One region of the Salinicola lusitanus genome, then DNA from elsewhere that is predicted to be linked to it. Evidence: predicted binding sites of a transcription regulator. Region 1 holds the regulator's gene; the other holds the start of a gene.

Region 1 (10,905 bases):
GAAGATCGACCAGTTGATGTCGAGAGGTCGAGATCTGGTCTCCAAGCCGGTCAGTAATCCGATGGCCGCCGACTTGGCGCCAATCAACGTGCAAGTCGATGCGCTCATCAGCGAATTGAACGATACCTGGGACGCCTATTATGAGAACCGGCCCATCAATCAGACGGCCGCGGCGGACACCTTTGCCGCCGATCTCGAGAATTATCGGGACGACGGGCTGAAGGGGGTCATGGCGGCGCTCAACAATGGCGACTTCTACCAATCCTACGTGGCCTACAACGATGTGCTGCAGGCCAACAGCGACAAGGCCAGCACCGATCTCAACGCGCTGGTCGAGGCGAAACGCCAGAGTGGTGCGGAGCTGGCGGTCGACGCCGCCAGCTCCCAGCGCATGACGATGATCATCCTGCTCTCGCTGCTGGCAGCAGGTGCCATCATGCTGCTGATCGTCGGCATAACCACGATTCGGGCGACGCTCAAACCGGTGCGCGAGGCGCTGGACTTCACGCTGCAGATCGCCTCGGGCAACCTGGGCGCGACGCTGCGGCAGCGCGGCAACGATGAGGTCGGGCGCCTGATCGGGGCGCTCAACAACATGCGCCAGAGCCTGGGAACGATCGCCGGCGACGTGAACTCGAACGTCGCCGTGGTGGTGCCGGCGACCCGGGATATCGCCAGTGGTAACGAGGATCTCTCCTCGCGTACCGAGCAGCAGGCGGCATCGCTGGCGGAGACGGCCTCCAGCATGGAGCAGATGACGGCGACCGTGAAACAGAACGCCGACAACGCTCGCCAGGCCAGCCAACTCGCCAATGGCGCCACCGATACCGTGCGCCGCAGCGGCCAGGTCATGGGCGAGGTCGTCGGGACCATGGGGCGAATCACCGAAAGCTCGCGCAAGGTTGCCGATATCGTCGGGGTCATCGACTCGATCGCGTTCCAGACCAATATTCTGGCGTTGAATGCCTCCGTCGAAGCGGCAAGGGCGGGGGAGCAGGGCAGAGGCTTCGCGGTCGTGGCCAACGAGGTGCGCAACCTGGCCAGCCGCAGTGCCAACGCCGCCAAGGAGATTCGCAACCTGATCGACAGCTCCAGCCAGGAAGTGGGACATGGCGCCGATCTGGTACGGCAGGCGGAGGGATCGATCGAGGAAGTCGTCAACGCGGTGACCCGCGTCAACGACATCATCAGCGAGATTTCCGCGGCTTCGGAAGAGCAGACCAGCGGCATCCAGCAGATCAGTCAGGCTGTCGCGCAGATGGACGAAGTGACCCAGCAGAACGCCGAGCGGGTGCAGACGACTGCCTCCTCCGCCGCTGAGCTGCGCGCCAGCGTCGAGCACCTCTCTCTCTCGATCGCGGTCTTCCGGCTGGCGGGTAGCGGCGAGGAGCGTGTGACGCAGCCCGGCGATCCCCGACTTGGCAAGCACCCTGAGCGGCAGTTGGCGAAACCCTCCCCGGTGACTGCCAAGTTGCCGGGTGCCGATCGGCATAACGTGAAGGATGACAACGAGGAGTGGGAGGCATTTTGAAAACCGAGGCGGTCATGTTCTCAGCACCCGGCAAGGGCGATGGTGGCGACGACGGTGCCGTGCGTTTCACGCGAGATCTCGACTTTACCCCACGTGACTTCGAGCGGGTCCGAGACTTGATCTATCGTCGTGCCGGTATCGTCATGGCGGAAAACAAGCGTGAAATGGTCTACAGCCGACTGGCAAAGCGCCTGCGCCTGCATGGCATGACTCGCTTCGGCGACTATCTCGACAGGCTCGAAGCCCGTTCGGATTCCGAGGAGTGGGAGGCCTTTACCAACGCGCTGACCACGAACCTGACAGCCTTTTTTCGCGAGGCGCATCATTTCCCGACGCTGGCCGAAGAGGTACGTCGTCGCGGCACCGGCATCAAGATCTGGTGTGCTGGCGCCTCGACCGGGGAGGAACCCTATTCGCTGGCGATGACGGTGAAGGAGACGCTGGGCGCGGCTGCCTCCCAGGTGAAAATCCTGGCGACCGACATCGATACCGAGGCGTTGAACACGGCGCGAGCCGGCGTGTATTCGCTGGAGACGGTGGAGAAGCTCGGCGAGGCCCGCTGTCGCCAATTCTTCCAGCGTGGCAGCGGTGCCCGGGCCGGCAAGGCCAGGGTGCGTCCGGAGCTCGCCGCGATGATCGATTTTCGACCGCTCAACCTGGTCACCGGGTCCTGGTCGATCAACGGGCCGTTCGACATCATCTTCTGTCGTAACGTCATGATCTATTTCGACAAGGAGACTCAGGCCGAGATCCTGCGCCGCTTCGCCGCCCAGTTGAAGCCCGATGGATTGCTGTTCGCCGGCCACTCGGAGAACTTCTCCTTCCTGAGTCAGGCTTTCCGCTTGCGAGGGCAGACCGTCTACACGTTGGCATCGCCGTCACCGCGAACCGTGTCTGATGCGGCAAGGAGTGAACGGTGAAACCGATGATCAAAGTGCTATGTGTCGACGATTCGGCACTCATCCGGGACCTGATGACCAGAATCATCGATGACCAACCGGACATGACCGTGGTTGCCACGGCGCCCGACCCTCTTGTCGCACGCGATCTGATCAAGCGGCACAACCCCGACGTGTTGACCCTGGATGTCGAGATGCCGCGCATGGACGGGTTGGATTTCCTGGAGCGATTGATGCGGCTGCGGCCCATGCCGGTGCTGATGGTCTCCTCCCTGACGAAACGCGGTTCCGAAATCACCCTCAAGGCGCTGGAACTGGGCGCGGTCGACTTCGTGGCCAAGCCCGAAGTCGGCATCCGCGAGGGGATGATGGAATATGCAGGGATGATCGCCGACAAGATCCGGGCTGCCGCCCAGGCGCGTCCGCGGCAACAGGGGCGGATGGTGGAGTCCGGTGCGCCCCGGGAAGTCTTGAAGGCGCCGATGCTCTCGAGCGAGAAGATCATCATCATCGGCGCGTCGACCGGTGGCACCGAAGCGATTCGTCAGGTCATCGAGCCGCTCCCGGCCAATAGTCCGGCGGTGCTGATCACCCAGCACATGCCGGGTGGCTTTACCCGCTCCTTCGCGGAACGGCTCGATCGACTCTGCCGAGTGACGGTGAAGGAAGCCGAAGCCGGCGAACGGGTCCTGCCGGGACATGTCTACATCGCCCCGGGAGACTGGCATATGCGCCTGACTCGCTCGGGGGCGAACTACGTGATCGCGCTCGACGACGGGCCGCCCGTCAATCGGCATCGCCCTTCGGTCGATGTGCTGTTCGACTCCGCGGCGACCTGCGCCGGTCGGAATGCGCTGGGCGTCATTCTCACCGGGATGGGGCGTGACGGGGCAGCGGGCCTGTTGAAGATGCGCGAGGCGGGTGCCCACACGGTGGCCCAGGACGAGGCGAGCTGCGTGGTCTTCGGCATGCCGAAGGAGGCCATTGCGCTGGGCGGCGCGACCGAGACCATCGGGCTGCAGGACATCGCGGGTCATCTGGTCCAGCAGATGCACATAGCGGGGCGCGCGCAGCGCGTTTAAAGCGAGCGGGTCCGCTGCCGATAACTCTCAGCAGGCCCGCCAAACGATTCGATGAGGACAGACGATGGCTGACAAGAACATGAGCATTCTGGTGGTGGACGATTTCCCGACCATGCGTCGGATCGTCCGCAGTCTGCTCAAGGAACTCGGATTCGAGAACGTGGACGAAGCCGAGGATGGTCAGGAAGCCCTGACCAAGCTCAGGGCCGGCGGCTTCGAGTTCGTGGTCTCCGACTGGAACATGCCCAATCTCGACGGCCTGGAGATGCTCAAGGAAATTCGCCAGGATCCGAAACTCTCCTCGTTGCCGGTGTTGATGGTGACGGCCGAGGCCAAGAAAGAGAACATCATCGCGGCTGCCCAGGCGGGTGCCAATGGTTATGTCGTGAAGCCATTCACCGCCGCGACGCTCGAAGAAAAACTCAATAAAATTTTCGAAAAGTTGGGCAAATAACGCCTCGGGAGGGGAGACCATGAGTAGTGCCAATCCTCAAGCCAGAGTTGCCGAAAGCGTAGCGCCCGACGACCTGATCCACAGAATTGGTCACCTGACCCGCATGCTGCGCGAGAACATGCGCGAGCTGGGTCTCGACAAGGAAGTGGAAAAAGCGGCCCAGGCCATTCCCGATGCCCGCGACCGGCTCAGCTATGTCGCGTCGATGACCGAGCAGGCCGCAGAGCGCGCACTCAACGCCATCGATCATGCTCAGCCCATCCAGAACACGCTGGAGAGCGAAGCGATCGCACTCGACAAGCGCTGGGATGCCTGGTTCGCCGAACCCAAGGCGCTCGACGAAGCCAAGATGCTGGTCAAGGACACGCGTTCCTACCTGCAGACCGTGCCGAAGCAGACCAGCGCCACCAATGCGCAGTTGCTCGAGATCATGATGGCGCAGGACTTCCAGGACCTCACCGGTCAGGTCATCAAGAGAATGATGGAGGTGATCCACGAGATCGAGCAGCAGTTGCTCCAGGTCCTGATCGACAACGCTCCCGAGGGATCCGAGCGTCGGGAACAGGCCACGCAGTCATCGTCGCAGTCAAGCTCTCTGCTGAACGGGCCGCAGATCAACCCCCAAGCCGCCGATGTGGTCAGCAGTCAGGACCAGGTGGACGACTTGCTCGACAGCCTGGGATTCTGACGGCAACCCCGCACGTTATCGGGCGTTTCATCCTTCCCGCATCCTCTCCCCCCGAAATAGCAGGGCGAACGCGCTGCTATTTCGCCCTTTGAACTGTCCTCCCTCCCAGCAGAATAGCGTCCATCCAATCATTCCCGGGCGGGACGCGCGCTTGGCCGAACAGAACGACAGCGATCAGGAAAAGACGGAACCAGCGACTCCCCGCCGCATCGAGAAAGCGCGCGAGGAGGGGCAGGTGGCGCGCTCTCGCGAGCTCGCCACCTTCCTGTTGCTGGTCAGTGGCGTGCTCGGACTCTGGATCATGGGCAACAACCTCTATGACGAGCTGAGCATCGTCATGGAGCAGGCCTTTCTTTTCGACCACGGGTTGGCGTTCGACACGGCCCGCATGCTGAGCCATGTCTGGTCGATGGGCGAACATACCCTGATCGCCTTGCTGCCGCTTTTCCTGCTGTTCACGGTGGCGGCGATTCTCGGCCCGACGATGTTGGGCGGCTGGCTGGTGTCGGCCAAATCCCTCAAGCCTCAATTGAGCAAGCTCAATCCGTTCAAGGGGCTGAAGAGGATGTTCTCGACCCAGGCGCTGGCAGAACTGGCCAAGGCAATCGCCAAGTCGGTCCTGGTCGGTGGCGTGGGAGTGGCCTATTTATGGACACAGCGCGACACCTTGCTCGGCCTGATGGAGATGCCGATCCAGCAGGCGCTGGCGACGGCCATGAGGATGGCGGCAGTGGGGTGCGCGCTCATTGTGACCTCACTGCTGCTGGTCATCCTGATCGACGTCCCCTATCAGATGTGGAGCCACAGCAAGAAGTTGCGGATGAGCCGCGAGGACATCCGCCAGGAGCACAAGGAGACGGAGGGGGATCCCCACGTCAAGGGGCGTATCCGCTCGCAGCAGCAGGCCATGGCGAGACGGCGGATGATGAGCAAGGTGCCCACGGCTGACGTGATCGTGACCAACCCCACCCATTACGCGGTCGCACTGAGCTATCAGCAGGATGCGATGGCCGCCCCGGTCGTCATCGCCAAGGGCGCCGATCAGGTAGCCGCCAGAATCCGCGAACTCGGCGACGAGAATCGCATACCGCGCCTGGAAGCCCCGCCGCTGGCTCGCGCGCTCTATCATCATGTCGATCTCGACCAGGAAATCCCTGGCGATCTCTATACCGCGGTAGCCGAAGTCCTGGCCTGGGCGTTCCGCCTCAAGCAGGTCGAAAGCGATGGCGGAGAGGTGCCGACGGCCCCCCGTGACTTACCCGTGCCAGCAGCGCTCGATGACGCGGCACCGGATTCATCCAAGGAGAGTGAATGAACGCGCTCAGCCAGTGGTTCGGTCAGCGCAAGTGGCCGGCAGACACGCAGTACAAGGTGCTCGCGGGTCCGGTACTGATCATCATGATATTGAGCATGATGATCCTGCCGTTGCCGCCATTCGCGCTCGATCTGTTCTTCACTTTCAACATCGCGCTGTCGATCATGGTGCTGCTGGTCAGCATGTTCACCGAGAAGCCGCTGGATTTCGCGGCTTTCCCGGCAGTGCTGCTGTTCTCGACGCTGCTGCGGCTGTCATTGAACGTGGCCTCGACCCGAGTGGTGCTGATGGAAGGGCATCAGGGCGGCGATGCCGCCGGCAAGGTGATCGAGGCCTTCGGCGAGTTCCTGATCGGGGGCAATTTTGCCGTCGGTCTGGTGGTGTTCCTGATTCTCGTCGTCATCAACTTCATGGTCATCACCAAGGGCGCCGGGCGTATCGCCGAAGTCGGGGCTCGCTTCACGCTGGATTCCATGCCAGGCAAGCAGATGGCGATCGATGCCGATCTCAACGCCGGTCTCATCGGTGAGGAAGAGGCGCGCAGGCGCCGCACCGAGATCAACCAGGAGTCGGAGTTCTACGGTTCCATGGATGGTGCGAGCAAGTTCGTCCGCGGTGATGCCATGGCCGGGCTTCTGATCATGGTCATCAACCTGATCGGCGGACTGATGATCGGCGTCGCCCAGCACGGCCTGCCCTTCGGCGAAGCCGTGAAGACCTACACCCTGCTGACCGTTGGCGACGGACTGGTTGCCCAGATTCCGGCGCTGGTGATCTCGACCGCGGCGGGTGTGACGGTGTCACGGGTCAATACCGACCAGGACGTCGGCCAGCAGTTGCTGAGCCAGTTGTTCAACAATCCGCGAGTGATGTTTCTCGCCGCCGGCGTGATGGGGCTGCTCGGCATGATTCCCGGCATGCCTAACGTCGTGTTCCTGCTGTTTGCCGTCGTGCTGGCGGCACTGGGGTGGTGGATCCTGCGGCGTGAACAGGTCCAGGCGGTCCGCTCGGTGGAGGAGAGAGCGCCACCTGCGGTGCAGGAGACGCCCGAGGCGAGCTGGGATGATGTGCAACTGGTCGACACCCTGGGGCTGGAGGTGGGGCATCGTCTGATCCCGCTGGTGGACCAGCGCCAGAAGGGAGAACTGCTGGGGCGAATCAAGAGCGTGCGCAAGAAGTTCGCTCAGGACGTCGGCTTTCTGCCGTCGGTGGTGCATATCCGCGACAATCTGGAGCTCAATCCCAATGCGTACGTGATCACCCTGAAGGGGGTGGAAATCGGGCGGGCGGAGGCGTTTCCGGGCAAGTGGCTAGCGATCGACCCGGGCCAGGTTTCCGGTGCCATCGAGGGCAGTCGTACCCAGGATCCGGCATTCGGGCTGACGGCTTACTGGATCGAGACGGCCCAGCGCGAGCGTGCCCAGATCTACGGCTATACCGTCGTCGATGCCAGTACGGTGATCGCGACGCATCTCAATCACCTGCTGCACGAAAACGCCGGCGACATGCTGGGCCGGGCCGAGGTCCAGCAACTGCTGGACAAGGTTGCCGAGCATCAGAAATCGCTGGTGGAAGACGTGGTACCCAAACTGCTGCCGCTGACGTCGCTCCAGCGCATTCTGCAGAACCTGCTGGCCGAGGATGTCCCGATTCGCGACATGCACACGATTCTCGACGTGCTGGCGGAGTACGCCCCGCAGCAGTCGGATGCCAACGAGCTGACCGCCCTGGTGCGGGTCGCGCTGGGTCGAGCGATCACCCAGCAGTGGTTCCCGGGGCGCGAATCGATGCATGTCATGAGTCTCGAACCCCGGCTGGAGCAGGTTCTCACCCAGGCGCTCAACAACGGCGGTGCGCTCGAGCCGGGGCTGGCCGATACCCTGATGCAGCAGACGGCCGCCGCGGTCGAGCGCCAGCAGAGCCGGGACGAACCGACCGTGCTGGTGGTACAGCATGGATTGCGCGCGTTGCTGTCACGCTTCCTGCGCCGCCAGATCAAGTCGCTGGTGGTGCTCTCGCAAGCCGAAATTCCGGACGATCGCAATCTGCGGGTCACCACCACCATTGGCGCGCCGCCATGAATCTTCGCCGCACGCTAGCGTCGTGGCGCATCGTGCTGGGCACGGTCGTCGCATGGCCCATCGCGTTGACCTGGGCTGCCCAGGGAACCTGGGTGGCCCCGCTGCCGGGCCAGACCGTGGTGATGTCGGAGCGTCCGCTGGCAGGCGTCGAGATCCAGCCGCCGCCCTCCCTCGGGGAGGCGAGGATCGATCGCGTTCGCTGGACGTTCCGTACCGATGCGCCTGCGCCGGCGCTGAAGGCCTGGCTATGCCAGCAGACGTTCTGCCTGCCGCTGGCCCGACGTCAGGGGGAAACGCAGCACTTCTCGGGACGTTCCGCCGCCAGCCCGTTCCGGCTGCGGTTCCAGCTGCCGGTCAATGATCACGGCGTCGACAGGGTGAGGGTCTCGGCCGGCCAATTGATCATCGATTATCGCGGGTGACGCCGACAAACAATCGAAATAGCCGCCGGATAACGGGCAGTTTGCCGTCTTGGCTAGGCGTGCGGGCGGCATAATGATGTCATTGGGTCATGCGTTTCGGTGACCGTGGGTTTTTGGACGAGGCCATTCGATGTATACCGCACAAGGCAAAATCGATCAGCACGCAGTGATTGAGCAGTACTTGCCGATGGTGAGACGCCACGCGCTCTCCCTTCAAGTGCGCCTGCCCGCCAGCGTGGAGCTCGACGATCTCATCCAGGCCGGAATGCTGGGCCTGCTGGATGCCATGGGCCGTTACGACAATGCGCACGGCGCCAGCTTCTCGACCTATGCCAATCAGCGAATTCGCGGCGCGATGATCGATGAACTTCGCAGTCGTGACTGGATGCCACGGAGCGTGCGGCGCAGTGCCCGAGCCCTGGACCAGGCGGTGAGAAGGCTGGAGCAGCAACTCGGCCGCGCCCCGGAAGAGCGGGAGATAGCTCGCGAGATGGGAATATCCCGCGACGAATACCATCAACTGCTGACGGACGCCAACAACGGCTTTCTGCTGGCGTATGACGAGAGCGATAGCGAAAACGGCGTAACGGCGGTTTCCGAGGGGGGGCCGCCATCGCCGCTGGAGGCGCTCCTCGACGCGGATAACCGGGCCAACGTCATGGCGGCGATCGATGCGCTGCCGGAACGCGAGAAGCTGCTGCTGGGGCTCTATTATCAGGAGGAGCTCAACCTGAAGGAGATCGGTGCCGTGCTCGGCGTCAGTGAGTCCCGGGTCTGCCAACTGCACAGCCAGGCGGTTGCCCGGCTGAGAAGTCGGCTCAATCACTGATCGGGTCCCGGTCGGCCGAGAAGCCGGGATAACTCTGCGCCGCCGGCGCTGACAGATTCATCGACCCGGGGACGGTCACCGTGACCGCTCCCGGGTCGACGCCACTCAATGTCCGAACGGGCCCCTCGAACTGGCGCCCGTCAATCCGCGGATGGCGCCGCACGAACCGACGCCGCGACCTGCCGCGCCACCTCCTTCCACACCGCACCCAACGCGCGCACCAGCGCCGGATAGCCGTCATTCTCCAGTGGCCGGGTCACGTCGAAATGGCGTTGCATCACCAGCCGGTTACCGTCGTGGAGTTGCCACTCCCCGGAGGCCACGGCGCGACCGTCGTAGCGTCCCTGGAACTGATCGACGCTCAGCGATAGCCGCTGCGTCCCGGCGCCGCCCTGAGCCGAGCTGACGACCGTCACGCCCGGCAGCTCGGCAGACAGCGACTGGCGCAACTGGCGTGTCAACTGGTGGCCCAGCTCTTCGGCCCACAGATTCTGATTGGCGGCATTGAGCTCGATATCGCTGGTCTGCATCACGATACCTTCTTGATCGAGATAGCTGGCCACCTCGACCGGGCTGACGCTGAGTTGCCGATTCCCGGAGATCGACGACGTTGGCGACGACGGCGGACTCGCGACCTCCGGCAGGGTATAGCGATTGGTTGGTGTCGATTGCGCGGCACAACCCGCCAGGGCCGCGGTCGCGATCATCAGCAGGGTCGTGGCGCCGAACTGGCGCCAGCGGAACATGAGTAAGGCCATCATTGGGGAGCTCTCGGCACAGGGTCGGTTTGGACTTCGCGATCGAAGATCAGCGCATTGGGCTGCTCGCGAAGAGTCTTGGCCACCGGCTGCAGATCGCGCATCAATATTTCCAGCTGCTTGAGGGTGTCATTCAACTGACGGTACCCCGAGGAGCCGGCAGAGAAGCCGTTCAGCGTATTCTGCAATTCCTGGAGCGTGTCGTTGAGACTGCCCGGTAGCTGTTGCGTCGCGGGGTCGGAGACGATGGCATTGACCGATTCGGCGATCTGACGCACCTGCTCCAGCGTCTGCTGAGAGGTCTGCATCGTCTGATCCAGGCGGTCGAGAATCGGCTCGACTTGCAGATTGTTGAGCTTGTCCAGCAGGTTCGAGATCTTCTGTTCGATCTGCGCGAAACCACCTGAAACGGTCGGGAACACGGGCTTGCCGTCGAACGTCAGCGGCTTGTAGGGATCGGCGTCCTGGCTGAAGTTGAGATCGACGAACAGTGCACCGGTCAGCAGGTTGCCGGCCTTGAGCGTGGCGCGCAGCCCGAGGTCCTTGAACATCTTCTCGAAGCGCTGACGCACTTCTTGATCGTCGATATTCTTGTTGATGTCCTCGCCGCTCTCCAGTCGCTGAGGTTCGATCCGGATCAGCACCGGAATCGCGAACTGGTTGAGACCGTCCGGTTGCGGGGCGGTGAAGTGCCACGGAACCGCGACGACGGTACCGACGCGCACGCCGCGATACTCCACCGGCGCGCCGCGACTGAGCCCTCTAACGGTGTCATCGACCAGCAGGACATATTCGATGTACTGGTCATAGGTTCCCTCGCGCGCACTCTCCTCGCTGTTGTAGAGG
Region 2 (10,905 bases), 320 kb from region 1:
ACCAGGATGAAGTCGGTCTCCATCGATGCAAAGGCGTCGAGACCGAAGCGCAGTAGCACACCCGCCAGCATGGCGGCGGCGATGGACTGGGGGATGATCTGCATCAGTCTGGCAAACCAGCCGGTGACGCCGCACACGACGACCAGTGCGGCGCTGAACAGGAAGATGCCGATGGCCTCGCTCAGTGGCAGGCCCGGCAGGCTGGTGGCCAGCAGGGCCGCGCCCGGCGTCGACCAGGCCGTCAGAATCGGTTGTCGAAAGTGCAGGGAGAGGCCGATCGAGGTGAGGCCCATGGCGAGACCGAGCGCGCTCAGCCAGCCACCGATCTGCGCCGGCGACGCGCCTGCCGCCGCCGCTGCCTGGAAGATGATCACCGCGGAGCTGGTGTAGCCGACCAGCACGGCGACGAACCCCGCCGTGATGTGCGAGGCGGTGAATGGAGGCGGAGTGGGTCGGCGCTCGGCCGGAAGACGTGCCATGTCGATGCTCGAAATCGATATTGAGTGTGCGTTATAACGCACATTGCGGATTTCGACAATCTCCGCTGTCGCGCACGATACTGGCGGAGTGTCGCAACGAAATCGGTCCGGAGCGGGTCTGTACCTGGCGCCGGGAGTGTCAGCATTGGGAGGGATGATGAGTCCAGATCTTGCGGCTATCGGGCAGCGCCTGAAACGGTTCCGCGCTGAGCGCGGCCTGAGCCTCGATCGGGTCGCCGGGCTTTGCGGTGTCAGCAAGGCGATGCTGGGCCAGATCGAGCGGGGCGAGTCGACCCCGACCGTCGCGACGCTGTGGAAGATCGCCAGCGGCCTGCAGGCGCCACTGTCGCGTTTCCTGGTCGGTGAGAGCGGTGTGGTGCATCGACCGACGTCACCTCCCAGGCACCGTGATGCCTCCGGCATGATCGTCACGCCGCTGTTCGCGTTCGATCCGGTGCTGGGGTTCGAGATGTTCGCGATCGAGCTGCCTCAGGGCTGTCTGAGCGAGTCATCGCCGCATGCGCCGGGGGTGATCGAGCACGTGGTCATGCTGGAAGGCGAGATGGAGCTTTTCGTCGAGGGGGCATGGCAAACGCTGGTAGCAGGGGAAGTGCTGCGCTTCGCGGCCGACCAGCCGCATGGCTATCGCAACCGGGGGCCGGCGCCAGCGAAGGTTCACGATCTGATTCACTATCCTTTCAGCGCGTGATTCACTGTATTCCAGCGCTGCCGACAGTCTCTTGCCTCGGCTCGAGACAGCCCCTCGGCACGGCCAGATCGGGTCCCACCAGCGTCTGTGGCCGATAGCGAGCCAGCAGCGCCCAGAGAAGGGCGGCGGTCTCGTCGTCCGGCTGGCCGGCGTAGTTGGCGGGTCGAAAATGCATCTGGAACGCTCTGGTGACGTCACGGGTCTGCTCATCGAGGATGCCCGTCGTCGCCAGTCGATAGCCGTAGGCGCTCAGCGCGTGTTGGTATTGCGCCATGGTTGGCGAGCAGTGCGCGAAACGACGTCGATAGGTATCGGTATCTTCAGCGTCGGGCCAGGCTCCCACGCCGGCTTCGTGAAGCCTTTTCCACGGAAAGCGCGGCCCCGGGTCGATCTTGCGCGAGGGCGCGATGTCCGAATGGCCCAGAATCGAGGTCGGAGGAAGGTCATAACGCTGGATGATATCTCTCGCCAACGCGATGACGGCCTCGATCTGCGGATCCGGATAGGGCTGCCACTGTCTACCCGAAGCCGTTTCGCGGGGCCCACGGTTCACGATCTCGACACCGATGGAGGTGTCGTTGAGCTGAGTGCGGTCCTCCCAGGCGCTGAGACCGGCGTGCCAGGCCCGGTCCTTTTCGTCGACCAGCTGCCACACTCGGGGGGCGTCGCCTTCGGCCTTCGGCTGCCGAGCCACCAGGTAGTGCGAGCTGACATGGGGGCCAAGCAGCGTGCGAAGGGCTCGGGGCGCTTCGGAATCGGTATAGTGCAGGACCAGGTAGCGGACGCGGTGATTGTAGGCCTGCGACTGGTAGGTGTGGTCCGCCACGTAACCCGGCCGGGTCTCCATGATCGATGAACCGGCGCAGCCGGCCAACGCCGCCACCGCTAGCAGGGCGACGAGTTGGTGCAGTGACCGCGTGAAAGGGGGCTTCATAGCACACTCAGCAGATAACGTGTCAGTAGGCCTAGCGTGAGGGTGATCGAGAAGCTCAACATCGTGCCCAGCAGCACGTATTCGGTGAGTTTTCGGTCGCGATCTTCGTAGAGGTCGCCGAAACGCAGCACCGACTTGGCGGTCAGGAGAAAGCCGATCGCGGCCATCTGGTTGCTCAGTACGAATGTCAGGATGAGAAAACGCTCCAGCATGCCGATTCGGGCGCCCGCGTCGGCCAGGGTACCGCGGGTGTCGACGCCTTGGCTCCAGCGACGCATGATCAGCGCGATCAGGACCGAAGCCGGGCGCAGGACCAGCAGATATGCCAGGGCGGTCAGCAGCGTTCGGGGTTGCCATAACAGGCTCAGATCGATGGCGAGGGGCAGGGCGCTGCCATCGATCAGCCACCACCAGACGGCGATCAGAACCAGGAGGTGGAGAAGTTGGTCGACGACGAAAAAACTGACGCGCTGGGCCGGCATGTAGCTTTTCAGCGTGTCGATCATCCAGTGAGTCAAACCCACGACGCCCGTGCCGATCAAGGCTTCACGCAAGGGAATGCCAAACGCGATCAGGATGGCCAGGCACAGCAGCATGTGGATGCCGACATGCCAGTAGAGCGAGCGCGCGCGGAAATGGTATTGCTGCTTCTGGCGCGCCCAGGCGTCACTCTGCAGGATGAAATCGGCGACGGTGTGCGACAGCAGCAGCGCCAAGAGCAGCGACAGGCCGGTTTCGCTCATTTCATGGCCTCCAGGCGTTCTCGGGTGAACTCGAGAAAGGCGTGAATCAGCGACCAGCGCGCCGCGCTCAGGCGGCGATTGATGGTCGGTTGCGAGCGCTCCAAGCGTTTGGCCAGTTCACTTTGGGAGTGATCGGAGGTAAGGCTCAGGCGAACCACTTCCGCGGCGTTGTGGCTCCAGTGGCTGATGATGTCATCGGCGAACTGAATCAGCAGATTCAGATCCGGTTGGGGAGACGGGAGGAACAGGCCCAGGCGTTGATGGCCTTGGCCCAACGCGTCCAGACCTTGACCGGAGCGCACGAAGGCCTCCCCATCCGCATTGATGAAGTCTTCCGGCGCGGGCACTTCACCCTCGCCGATCCCGATGGCGATTCGTGCGTCCCAGCTCTGGCGTCGAGAGGGAGAGTGCTCGAGCAGGCTGGCACGCATGAGGACAGCCGCGACGATAGTGTCCTCGATCCCCGGAACGGCCAGCTGGAAGGCGTCGCCACGGAACCGCGTGCCCACGGCACCCAGCGTCTGGCCGAGACGCTGGATGCCGGTATCGATCGTGCCGCGCAACTTGCGTTTGTCGGCAATATCGCGGGAGGCAACGATGTCTCCACTGAGCACGCCGATCAATGTCATGAGACTCCTTATCGATATCCAGGTGAAACAGCTGGATTATAGATTAAAAAAGCTATTTTTGCGATTATGCATAAAAAAAGCTATTAAGGCAGGACGCTGAAGATATCGATAAGATGAAGGTAAACGACTACTGGATATTCATCCAGTGCATGCTTGTAAATTTTGTTATCCCTATGATGTCCGGGTGGCCGAATCAACGGCAGTGGTATGCGCTGCCGGCGTGTTGTCGGCACCGATCAGTCTCACCGCCACCCGATTCCGCCCGTGTTCCTTGCAGTCGTAGAGTGCCTGATCCGCGTGGTTGATCATTTCGTCGATATCGATCAACAGGCCGTTGGGGCTCGTTACCACGCCAACGCTGACGGTGACGACGGGGGCAACGGGAGAGTACTCATGCGGCAGCCCCAGCGCCTGGATCATGCCTCGCATCGCGTCTGCCAGGGCCCGGGCTTCCTCATGGCCAGTATTGATCAGCAGTACCAGGAACTCTTCACCGCCGAGACGCACCACGACATCGGTCTCTCGCCGAAAAGTATCCCTCAACACCCCGGCGATATCCACGAGACAGCTGTCGCCTGCCGGATGGCCATAGTTGTCGTTGAAGGCCTTGAAATGATCCACGTCGATCATCATCGCCGATACCGTACAGCTCAGCCGGCGACTCAGCGGGACCAGGATATCCAGGCGCTTTTCCAGCATCCGGCGATTGCCGAGTCCCGTCAGCGGATCGTTGAGGGTCTGCTCCAGTAGCGCGGCGTGGTGGCTTCTGGACTCTTCGATCAATCGCTGGAGTTGCCGTGCCAGCAGACCGACGGCATCGGCACGGCTGGAGAGATCGAAGGGCATTTCACGAGGCGTGGTACTGAAGTCATGTTCGAGGCGGACGTGATCGGTCATGCGCCTGACTGGCACCAGTAGTTGGCGGTTTATCAGCCACAGCGTGGCCGCCAGCCCCGCGAACCCGACAGGCAGACCGGCCAGTATGACCGTCACCAAGGTACCGCCCGCGGTCGTCACGAGCCAGGCCGCCGTCAGTGTGGCCAGCGAGCTGCCTATCCAGATCCCGGCGAGGACCCCCAGTGTCCGGGCCGATAAATAGTTTTTCATTTTCGGCATGTCTTGAACCGATGTCCTGGTTGCCGAAGACCGCAGTCCGTCGTCGGATGAGTGGAACGTGTGCCCCCTCGTGCCGAGGCGGGGATACGCGTGGCCTCCAGTTCAATATCGACGTTCCGTAGGCGAACTGTAGCGCTATCGTCGGAACCATAAGTAATTAGATGTCATTGATTTAGCGTGCGCTGATCCAGGTTTTGCAGGCTGGTAATCTTAAAGGCCGCCTGTTCGAATAAAGTCTTAACAATCAAATCGGCATCGGAATATCCCTGGCGCTGCTTTTTTTGCCGAGATGAACATTGCGCTCAGTTCGGCGGTGGGGTTTTCCTTGTGGCAAGTGTCGGGCGGTCATCGCTTGGAGTCAGTTCGCGGATAAGAAGTGAAAGGAAGGGTGAGTTAATAAATAGCGGTAATTGGTATGCTTTAAAAAAATCATCCCGACAAGCCTTGCAACTCTGTAAATATCGGCAATAATGTCTTCGCTTAAACCAATCCGCAACGGAACGACGAATGTCTCTACTCAGCGATTATGTCAAGAAAGAACAGCTCCTGAAGCAGCTTGAAGAAGAGCTGAAGCGCATGGAGGGTGATCAGCGCCTGAAATCCGAACTCGAGTTCAAGGAGAAGCTCGAGGCACTGATGGCGGAATACGGCAAGACGACGCGGGACGTCATGGAACTGTTGAGTCCGGCCGAGGGCTCCCAGGCTTCGGCAGCGCCGGCGAGCTCCACTGGAGGACGCCGCAAGCGCAAGCTGAAAATCTACAAGAACCCCAAGACTGGTGAAGTCGTCGAGACGCGTGGCGGCAATCACAAGACCTTGAAGGCCTGGAAAGACGAGCACGGCGGCGATACCGTCGAATCTTGGGTCGTCAGAACGGAAGACTGAGCATTTACTACTGTTACTTCGCTTGGTCTAAAGAGCCCTCTGCCATCGTTTTGGCGGAGGGTTCTGCTTTTCAGGCCTTGGAACTGATCCCGCCGAAGCCGCCATGTCGGGATTGGCCGCTTGGCCCGTAGACGCTGCCACCAATGGCACGATTCAGGAAATCGATGGCCTGTTGGTTATGCTCCAGCCGCTGGGAGATAATGTGGCCGTTGAGACGGTTGGTTTGGCGAACCTGTTCCGCCAACCGGCGAATACGCTGCCAGGTCTCGTCCATGCCGGTGGCATTGGCGAACTGGGCCGCGCCTTGGCTGCCGACGCCAAATCCCTGCGACCGTTGCTGCTCCCTGCGTAGACCTTCGAGTCGATCAAGCTCGCTCAGTTGCTTTTGCTTCGATGCCGCCAGCGTGCTGAGACGCTCTCCATCGGCGTTACCCGAGCCCAGGCAAGTGGCCTCGGCATCCAGGGTTTCGGCGAACGCTTGCAGCAGGGCCTGTTGTTCGCGGAGCAATTCGGCTGGCGTCATGAAAGATTCCTGAATCCGGACCTGAAGTCAGTCAGATGATTAACGCTCACCCAGCATGTCGCGGACGCTCTGGATCAGGCCGTCGGCGATCTTGCCGGTATCGAGTTCGAGCCGGCCCTCGGAGATGGCCTGGCGAATGTCGTTGACGCGAGCAGTGTCGATGTCGCCGCTATCGTCAGCGGTCGGTATCTGGCTCAACGTCGTGGTCGAACCGGCCGCCGTCTTGGCGTTTCCCAGCGATTCAACACTCTTGCGCTGCTCGGCGGCTTCGTTCTGCGTGGGGCGAGTCAGCGGCTGTGTCTGGTCGATTTTCAAAGTCGTTACCTCATGGCTGGATGCACGATGACGGGGTTTCCTACGTTATCGGCAGCGCCCGCGGAAGCTGAAAGCAATTAAGGAAGAGTTTTGTTAAGAAATTTATCCGGGTAGGCTAGAAGTCCACCCGCAGTCGATCCTGCCCTGTCACTCTCCCTTGGAGAATCTGGTTGTTCTCCGTCTTGAGCCGAATCGTACTCCCCAGCCCACCGTTGTCCAGCGCCTCGACGTTGCGACTGACACGAAAGCCCTGGCCGACGGCGGTGAGTACCACCGTGTCGCCACGTTTTACCATCCAGGGCTTGCGCACCATGCTCTCGGTCAGGGTGGTGCCCGGCGGTATACGCCGGGTGGCGACCATGCCGTCCACCTGGGCGGGGTCGTCCAGATAGCCACGGCGGAGCCGGGAAATGTCCGTCTGCTGCCAGTCCAGCGCCCTCGCATCGATCCTTTGCCCCGGCTCGATTGGCTGGCTGGCCACCAGGTGACGGACGACCGCGGAAACCGTTGCCTGCACATAGCGGGTGCGGCTGCTGTCGCTGCCACAGTGCACGCCCACGGTCACCCGGCCTTGGGGAACCCCAGGTCGAGGCAGGAAAGGTTGGGGTGTCGGACAATCCCCGAGATCGGCTGCACGATCCTGAACCGCTATCTCGACCTGATCCCCGAGTGAAGCGGTCTGCTGCTGGAGAAAGCGCGTGACGCTCGCGCTGATCGCATCGTCCGGCGGAACCTCGGTATCCGCCTGCGATATCGAAGGTATCGGTAACAGCGACAGCGCGAACAGCAGCGCCATCAGCGTCATGGCTCCGGTCCAGGCGATCCGGCGCAGACCGGGGCGGCACTTCGACATGGCGCGCTGAAACGTGTCGGGCGGATCTGCTCGCATGTCATGGACCTCGGTGGCTGGCAGGCTCGCGGTGTACCGCGTCGATCGACGGAATTCCCCATAGTGGAAGCGATTTTAAACGGGCCCGCCGCCAGGCATTGATAAAAATGGCGCGCAATTACGGGTCTGTTTACACATTTGCCACGAACATCCCGCCGCTATTCTCCACTCTGTCAATTTTCCAGCGAACGCCATTCGAGGTGCACGGCATGTTCGACAAGTTGGATAACGCGGTGCGCTTCCAGCAGGAGGCCATCAATCTGCGTGCGGAGCGCCAGCAGGTTCTGGCCAATAACATCGCCAATGCCGATACGCCCAACTTCAAGGCCCGGGATTTCGATTTTCGCGCCGAGTTGAACCGGGTGATGGAGCAGGGCCGCAGCGAGGCTTCCGGTGGGCTGTCACTGGCGCGGACCTCGGCCCGGCACATTCCCGGGCAGGCCGGAGGCGGGGCGGGCGTCCGGGATCTGCTCTATCGGGTGCCGGATCAGCCCAGTCTCGATGGCAACACGGTCGACATGGATCGGGAGCGCTCGGCCTTTGCCGACAATTCGCTGCGCTATCAGGCGGATGTCACTTTCGTCAGCCGCAAGATCCAAGGGCTGAAGAAAGCCATGCAATCGGAGTAACACGATGTCGATGTTCAGCGTATTCGAAATTTCCGGCTCGGCGCTGTCCGCCAATTCACAGCGGATGAACGTGACGGCCAGCAATCTGGCCAACGCGGACAGTGTCGCCGGTCCTGACGGGCAGCCTTATCACGCCAGGCAGGTGATGTTCCAGGCGATGAGCCAGCAGGGCGGCAGTGCAGGCGGTGTTCGCGTCAACGGCGTGATCGAGGACAACACCACGCCGATGCGCATGGAGTATCGACCGGGGCACCCGTTGGCGAACGACGAGGGCTACGTGACGATGCCCAATGTCGACCCGGTCAACGAGATGGTGGACATGATCGCCGCCTCACGCTCCTACCAAGCCAACGTCGAGGTCATGAACACCGCCAAGACGCTGATGACGAAAACACTCACCATCGGCGAAGGCTGATCGGTGTCGGTCCATAGCGAGGAGAGGTCATGTCCAGTCCGGTGATCGGCAACAGTACCCTGGCCAACATCAATGGTGCGGCCGCCAAGAGCTCTACCACGGGAGTCGACTCCGGCAGCGAGCTCAACGAGCGTTTCATGACGCTGCTGGTGACACAGTTGAAGAACCAGGACCCGACCAGTCCGATGGAAAACTCGGACATGACGGCGCAACTGGCTCAGATCAACACCGTCAGCGGTATCGAGAAGCTCAACGACAGTCTGTCCGCGATTACCGACCAGATCGACGCGGGCCAGGCGTTACAGGCCACGGCCTTGATCGGTCAGGGCGTGATGGTGCCGGGCAACAGGATCCTGGTGGGAACTTCCGAGGATGCCAACGGTGTGGTCACCACGCCTATCGGCGTGGAGCTGGATAGTGCCGTCGAGGATCTGCAGATCGATATTCGCGGTGCCAGCGGCGAGATCATCGACAGCTTCTCCACCGGGCCCTTGTCCGCGGGCGTCCACAGCTTTACCTGGGATGGCAAGTTGGCCGATGGCTCCAACGCTGCCGTCAACAGCACCTACACGGCTTCCCTGACCGGCACCGTAGGGGATGAAACCTACGCGCCGGCTGCGCTGAACTACGCCCTGGTCAACGGGGTGATTCAGGGGGCGAACGGCGCCCAGCTCGACTTGGGATACGCTCAGGATCCCGTGGCGCTCTCGGAAGTACGTCAGATTCTCTGAGCGAGATTCAGTAACGACATCAACCGTTCTAGCGGACGCAACCGATAAACGTAGGGGATCAGTCATGGGCTTTTCGCAGGCATTGAGTGGCGTCAACGCCGCTTCCCAGCAGTTGGATGTGATCGGCAACAATATTTCAAACTCCCAGACCAAGGGGTTCAAGAGCGGATCGGTCCAGTTCTCGGACGTATTCGCCAATAGCGCCGTGGGCCTGGGTACCCGGGTCTCCGGCGTGCTCCAGGACTTCAGCACCGGCAGCCTCGAGTCCACCGGACGCAACCTGGACATCGCCATCAGCGGCGACGGCTTCCTGCGCTTCCAGCAGGAGGGCGAGGTCGGCTACTCGCGCAACGGCCAGTTGACGCTGACCGCCGACGGATTTCTGGAAAACGCCCAGGGCGCCCGGCTGATGGGCTACGGCCTGGCGGATGCCACCAACGTCAACTCCGGCGTTGTCGTCGGCGGCCAGCCGCAGGTGCTCAACGTGCCGGCGGCGGACATGCCGGCCAGTGCTACCGGTGCCACCGGCACGGGGATCAACATTCAGCTCAACCTGGATGCCTCCACCGTGGCCGACGACTCCTCGACCGCCGTGCTCTACGACAGTCTTGCGGCCAAGACGGCGGGGGACACTACCCAGCAGACGAACGTCGCCTACAACTACTCCACCAGCTTCACGGTCTACGACTCGCAGGGCGCGCAGCACAACGCCACGCTGTACTTCCAGAAGACCGACGACAATGCCTGGAGCGCCCGCACGGCGCTGGACGGCGTGCTCACCGATCAGACGCTCACCGCGACCTTCGATAGCGCCGGCAAGCTGGCCACCATCGACGGTGAAGACGCCACCGCCAATCCGGTTAACTGGCCGAACCTGGCGTTCACCGACAACGAGCTGGGCGACGGCGTCGATCCGATCAGTGCGACCTTCAACATGGCGGGCAGCACCCAGTTCTCCAACGACTCCACGGTCAAGAGCCTGGCGCAGGACGGTTATGCCTCCGGCGCCCTGGTGGGCGTCAGCTTCGCCGATGACGGCTCCGTCGTCGGCAGCTACTCGAACGAGAAAACCATCGATCTCGGACAGATCGCGCTGGCCACCTTCCGCAACCCCGAGGGGCTGTCGCCCTCCGGCGGCAACCTGTTCGCGGCGACCGCCACTTCCGGCAACGAGCTGCTGGGCATCGCCGGGACGGGCACGCTGGGATCGATCGAGGCCGAGACGCTGGAAGCTTCCAACGTCGACCTGACCCAGGAACTGGTCAACCTGATCATTGCGCAACGCAACTATCAGGCCAATACCAACTCGATCCGTACGCAGTCCGAAGTCATGGATCAGATCGCCCAGCTGCGCTGACAACGGCACGCTGCCGGTCAAGTCTTGACCGGCAGCCACCTCGCTTCCAAAGGGTTTCAGCATGGACCGGATTCTCTATACCGCCGGGGGTGGCGCAAGCCAGACCATGGCTCAGCAGTCGGTGGTCAACAACAACCTGGCCAACGTCAGTACTCCCGGGTTTCGTGGCGAGCTGATGGCTTTTCGCGCGGTGCCGGTGGAGGGCGACGCGCGCCTGCCGACGCGCATCGCTTCGATGATGACCACGCCCGGCGCCGATTTCACGCCGGGCACCATCAGTACCACCGGGCGCAGCCTCGACGTCGCGCTGCAGGGCGACGACACCTGGCTGGCGTTGCAGTCGCCGGACGGCGGGGAGGCCTACACGCGGCGCGGTGATCTCCAGGTCGACGCCACCGGCCTGCTGACGTCGCTCGGCAACCCGGTTCTCTCCGACAACGGCCAGGCGATCGTGGTACCGCTCGGGGGCGACGTGACGATCGCCGCGGACGGTTCGATCAGCGTGCTGGAGCCGGGCCAGAATCCCGACGCCGTGGCGCCGCTGGCGCGTC

What was found. Region 1 encodes FliA, which starts transcription of late flagellar genes. Its sites were predicted from a motif close to CTAAAGTTNNNNNNNNNNCNGCCGATA; they were not measured.
Region 2: the regulator FliA is predicted to act here: its motif matches at 6,380-6,406, upstream of flgM (flagellar biosynthesis anti-sigma factor FlgM).

The regions. Positions count from the first base shown of each region.
Region 1 covers NZ_CP151919.1:3,817,311-3,828,215, reverse strand. Annotated here, with positions in the region: gene AAGT95_RS17285 (methyl-accepting chemotaxis protein) at 1-1,531, shown strand, start outside; gene AAGT95_RS17280 (CheR family methyltransferase) at 1,546-2,451, shown strand; gene AAGT95_RS17275 (protein-glutamate methylesterase/protein-glutamine glutaminase) at 2,457-3,512, shown strand; gene cheY (chemotaxis response regulator CheY) at 3,577-3,966, shown strand; gene cheZ (protein phosphatase CheZ) at 3,986-4,654, shown strand; gene flhB (flagellar biosynthesis protein FlhB) at 4,806-5,969, shown strand; gene flhA (flagellar biosynthesis protein FlhA) at 5,966-8,050, shown strand; gene AAGT95_RS17250 (flagellar protein FlhE) at 8,047-8,472, shown strand; gene AAGT95_RS17245 (RNA polymerase sigma factor FliA) at 8,603-9,301, shown strand; gene AAGT95_RS17240 (PqiC family protein) at 9,442-10,062, opposite strand; gene pqiB (intermembrane transport protein PqiB) at 10,059-10,905, opposite strand, start outside.
Region 2 covers NZ_CP151919.1:3,493,492-3,504,396, forward strand. Annotated here, with positions in the region: gene AAGT95_RS15635 (benzoate/H(+) symporter BenE family transporter) at 1-479, opposite strand, end outside; gene AAGT95_RS15640 (helix-turn-helix domain-containing protein) at 637-1,188, shown strand; gene AAGT95_RS15645 (N-acetylmuramoyl-L-alanine amidase) at 1,190-2,122, opposite strand; gene AAGT95_RS15650 (DUF3307 domain-containing protein) at 2,119-2,865, opposite strand; gene AAGT95_RS15655 (hypothetical protein) at 2,862-3,494, opposite strand; gene AAGT95_RS15660 (GGDEF domain-containing protein) at 3,666-4,601, opposite strand; gene AAGT95_RS15665 (histone-like nucleoid-structuring protein, MvaT/MvaU family) at 5,118-5,495, shown strand; gene AAGT95_RS15670 (flagella synthesis protein FlgN) at 5,566-6,018, opposite strand; gene flgM (flagellar biosynthesis anti-sigma factor FlgM) at 6,058-6,333, opposite strand; gene flgA (flagellar basal body P-ring formation chaperone FlgA) at 6,449-7,222, opposite strand; gene flgB (flagellar basal body rod protein FlgB) at 7,432-7,851, shown strand; gene flgC (flagellar basal body rod protein FlgC) at 7,856-8,266, shown strand; gene AAGT95_RS15695 (flagellar hook assembly protein FlgD) at 8,296-8,997, shown strand; gene flgE (flagellar hook protein FlgE) at 9,062-10,354, shown strand; gene AAGT95_RS15705 (flagellar basal body rod protein FlgF) at 10,416-10,905, shown strand, end outside.